DNA from 2 places in the Streptomyces sp. NPDC002690 genome. Region 1 is predicted to be linked to the other one. Evidence: riboswitches for the same ligand, from Rfam matches in the RefSeq annotation. Region 1 holds a riboswitch; the other holds the start of a gene.
What was found. Region 1 has a riboswitch for cyclic di-AMP ahead of ACWD3D_RS11905 (M23 family metallopeptidase). Riboswitches for the same ligand answer to the same signal wherever they lie in the genome.
Positions count from the first base shown of each region.

Region 2: linked by a shared signal. The riboswitch ahead of ACWD3D_RS18640 (LysM peptidoglycan-binding domain-containing M23 family metallopeptidase) and the one ahead of ACWD3D_RS11905 (M23 family metallopeptidase) in region 1 are both predicted to bind cyclic di-AMP.

Region 1 is NZ_JBSFVR010000067.1:20,702-22,893, reverse strand. Features, by position in the region: gene ACWD3D_RS11910 (PP2C family protein-serine/threonine phosphatase) at 1-755, shown strand, start outside; cyclic di-AMP (ydaO/yuaA leader) riboswitch at 1,102-1,255, shown strand; gene ACWD3D_RS11905 (M23 family metallopeptidase) at 1,267-2,192, shown strand, end outside.
Region 2 is NZ_JBSFVR010000137.1:11,135-13,326, reverse strand. Features, by position in the region: gene ACWD3D_RS18645 (tyrosine-protein phosphatase) at 1-643, opposite strand, end outside; cyclic di-AMP (ydaO/yuaA leader) riboswitch at 1,073-1,229, shown strand; gene ACWD3D_RS18640 (LysM peptidoglycan-binding domain-containing M23 family metallopeptidase) at 1,233-2,126, shown strand.

The DNA of each region.
Region 1 (2,192 bases):
CGGTCCCTGCCGACCGGGTCGGCGGGCTCCACGTCGCCGCGCGGTACGAGGCGGCGCAGGCGGACGAGTACGTCGGCGGCGACCTGTTCGCCGTCGCGGACACTCCGTACGGCGTACGCCTCGTACTGGGCGACGTACGCGGAAAGGGGCTCGACGCGGTCGAGGCGGTGGCGGTGATCATCGGCGCGTTCCGGGAGGCCGCGGAGCAGGAGGAGACGCTGGAGGGGGTGGCGCAGCGGCTTGAGCGCGCGTTGGCCAGGGACGCGGCGCGGCGCGGGGGGCTGGACCCGGTGGAGGGGTTCGTCACCGCGGTCCTGGCCGAGATTCCACAGGGCTCCGCGACTCTGCGGATCGTCAACCGGGGTCACCCCGAACCGTTGTTGCTGCACGCCGGGGGCGCGCTGGACGTGCTGCGGCCCAGTACCCCCGCGCTGCCGCTCGGTATGGCACTGGGAGCCTGGCCGGACCGGGCGGACGAGTGGGACCTCCCGCCGGGCGCGACCCTGTTGACCTACACGGACGGGCTCTCCGAGGCGCGCGACGCGGCGGGCGTGTTCTACGACCCGGCAGAGCGGCTGCGAGGCCGGATCTTCCCCGGTCCCGACGAGCTGCTCACGGCGCTCACCGACGACGTCCGGCTGCACACGGGCGGGCGCTCGACGGACGACCTGGCGCTGCTCGCGGTGGCCCGGCCGGCGGAGGACCAGCCGGAGCGCCGGACCACCGTGCCGATCGTGGGCCGCGGCGGCGGCTGACGCGGTTCAGGGCGCCGTGGTGATCCCCCGTGATCCCCCTGCGGACGGCCCCGCGATCCCCCTGCGGACGGCCCCGCGATCCCCCTGCGGACGGCCCCGGGGTCAGCCGCCCGGGTCCGGCGACGGTCCGTAGCAGAGCGGTACCGCTCGATAACATATGACACACCGTCAGAAAAGCCGGGTCGGGCCGCTCGTCCGCAAGTCGCCCCGCTAAGCGAGGAAATGCCCAGGTAAATCCCGGCCCGAAGTGGGAATGATCAAGAGGAACGGCTTGGAATCGGAGTCGTCTGTCTATTAACGTTCGATAACGCAGCGCGGTCGTCCCAGCCGTCGTCAGAGACGGCGCCGTGCGCGAGCGCCGAATTCCGCAAGGGAACCGGGGAACCACCTTCTTGGGGTGAATCGGACACCTGTGTCTCGACAGAGACGCCAGGCGCCCGTAGGAGACCTTCCTGCTCCGAACCCGTCAGCTAACCCGGTAGGCGAGAAGGAAGGAAAGGAGTGCGCCCACGTGGCGTCCAACCAGCCTGCCCCCGAAGCCCCGTCACCCTTCGCCACTCGCGAGGGTTTCGGCTCTCCCGGCAACGCCGACAAGGCCTGGGAGGAATGGAACCCCACCGAGGATTCCCTCCGCCCCGTACGCGGCCGGCACCGCGTCGCCAAGCAGCGTGGTCTCGCGCGTAGTTCCACCGTCCTCGGGGTCGGCGTCATCGCGGCCGTCGGTGCGGGCGGCATGGCCACCGCGCAGAGCAAGCCGCCGGTCTCCATCTCTCTTCCCGATTCGCTCGCGGACAACCTTCCCGACGCCAAGTCCCTTCCCGGGCTGGGCGCTCTGATCACCGCGGTCGAGTCCGACGACACTCCCGCGCCGGTGGCGGCGGCCGCGCCGTTCACCACGGCCGGGCTCACCACGGCGGAGACCGAGCAGGGCGCCACCGACGCGGGCGAGGCACTGCGCGCCCGCATCCTCCAGCAGGCCGAGCAGCAGCAGTCCGCCGCCGACGCGGAAGCGAAGGCGGCCCAGGAGGCGGCTGCCGCGACCAAGGCCGCCACCGAGGCGAAGAAGCAGCAGGACGAGGCCACGGCGAAGGCCGCGGCGGAGAAGAAGGCGGCCGAGGAGGCCGCGGCGAAGAAGGCCGAGGCCGAGAGACTGGCCAAGCTCGCCGCCAGCTACTCGCTCCCCACCTCCGCGTACACGATCACCTCCACCTTCGGCGAGGCCGGCACGATGTGGGCCTCCGGGCAGCACACCGGTCTCGACTTCGCCGCGCCGACCGGTACCCCGGTCAAGGCCGTGCACGGGGGAACGGTCAAGTCGGCGGGCTGGTCGGGCTCGTACGGGTACCGCACGGTCCTGGAGCTCGATGACGGTACGGAGATCTGGTACTGCCACCAGTCCTCCATGGACGTCGTCGCCGGCCAGCAGGTCAACACCGG
Region 2 (2,192 bases), on a different contig from region 1:
TCACCTCGGTGGAGACCACGGGGTCCGCGCTGTCGCCGCGCCTCAGCCGGTACCGGCGGTGGGCGTCGTTGGACTTGAGGTAGTCCACCGCGATGGCCTCGCGCTCCACTCCGACCGCGAGCAGCGTCACCGCCATCGTCAGGCCCGCCCGGTCCTTGCCCGCGGCGCAGTGCATCAGCGCCGGCACGCTGTCCTCCGCCAGGGCGTGCAGTACCCGGCTGTGCTCGGCCGTACGGTCGGTGATGATCGAGCGGTACGAGGCGAGCATGCGTTCCGTGCCCTTGCCCTCGGCGAGCAGCGAACGCAGCTGGGCGATGTCGCCTTCGCGCACCAGCCGCCAGAAGCCCGCCCCGTCCGCCGGGTCGGAGAGCGGGATGCGGACGTTGCGCACGCCCGGAAGCTCGATGTCGAAGCCGTCGAGCTTCTGGTCGGCGGAGTTACGGAAGTCGAAGACCGTGTGCAGGCCGAGCCGGCCGAGGAAGACGGCGTCCTCGGCGGTGGCGGCGGCGAGGTGACCGCTGCGGAAGAGCCTCCCGTGCCGGACCCGTCGTCCGTCGGAGGTGGGCAGCCCGCCCACGTCCCGGAAATTACGGACCCCGCTCAGCTCGGGTTCGGCCGGCGAGAACTGCGGCACCTGCGTCACAGCGGCTCCTCGGTGCGTCTGCGCGCCGGCGCTGCTCGCCGACGTCGGCTCGTCGCGACCCTACGACATCGCTCCCCGGCGCCCGAGTACCGGCGGCCGGCCCCCCGGAGGCTGAAGATCCGTCATGAGTGACGTGCGCGACATGTCCGTATTGTATGGATTTCACGCAACATCGTCCGTTTATGGGGGAGATGGCGGGTGATCTCGTGAGCGGGATCATATCCGTGACCGTGCGTGGCCGAGAGGCCGGGCGGCAGTCCGTCCGTCGCGCGGAATGCCAAGATCCGTAATCCACGGAGGGTGACCGGAAAAGGAGGCCGAAATCGGCTCCCGGAATCCGTTCCGCTTGCGATGGCTTGTTCCGTCCGGCCCGGCTCGATTACGTTCGCCATCACTCCGGACGGACCGCCTAATCCTGCCGCCGCCCGGAATTCGCACTCACTGATGCGTGGCAGGAGCGGGGGACCCAGGTAAGCCGCCGACCGGAGTTGTTCCGGACGGCTCGGGGTGAAGTCGCGTTCAACGCGACCGGGCATCTCCAGCCCGAACCCGACAGCTCACCTCGTAGGCGCCGGAGAGGAATTCCCCCATGCCCATCCCGGGTAAGCACCGTCGTAAGAAGTCCGGCCCGATCGCTCGCGGCATCCTCGCCGTCGGAGCCGGCGGCGCCGTCGTCGCCCTGCCGCTCCTCGGAGCCACGGGTGCCCACGCCGCCGAGCAGTCGGCGCCCGCCGCCCAGTCCGCCCCGGCCGCCCAGCAGTCCGCCAAGACCTACAAGGTCGTCTCCGGCGACTACCTGGCGAAGATCGCCGCCCAGCACAAGATCAAGGGTGGCTGGGAGAAGCTCTACCAGGACAACCGCGAGGTCGTCGGCGACAACCCGAGCCTGATCCTCCCGGGCATGAAGCTGACCCTCGGCGCCCAGGCGTCCGGCTCGGCCTCCACCGCGTCCTCCGCCAAGGCCGAGGCCCCGAAGGCCGAGACGAAGACGGCGGCCAAGACCGAGACGAAGGCCGCCCCGGCGACCACGACGGAGTCCGCCGCGACCACCACCAAGGCCGCCGACAGCGACAGCACCGGCTGGACCACCCCGGTGGCCAACGCGACCGTCACCACGCAGTACCACGCCTCCGGCTCCATGTGGTCCAGCGGCTACCACACCGGCTCCGACTTCAGCGCCGCCACCGGCACCGTCGTCCGCGCCGTCGGCCCCGGCACCGTCGTCTCCGCCGGCTACGACGGCGCGTACGGCAACGAGGTCATCATCAAGCACGCCGACGGCATGTACTCCCAGTACGCGCACCAGTCGCAGCTGATGGTCTCGGTCGGCCAGACCGTCACCGGCGGCCAGCAGATCGGCCTCTCGGGTGCCACCGGCAACGTCACCGGCCCGCACCTCCACTTCGAGATCCGCACCACCCCGAGCTACGGCTCGGACGTGGACCCGATCGCCTACCTGCGACTCCACGGCGTCTCCATCTGAGACTCCTCCCCTTGACGAATCGTCACGATCCGTAAGGGCTTGGAGGGGCGGTGCGCGCAAGCGTGC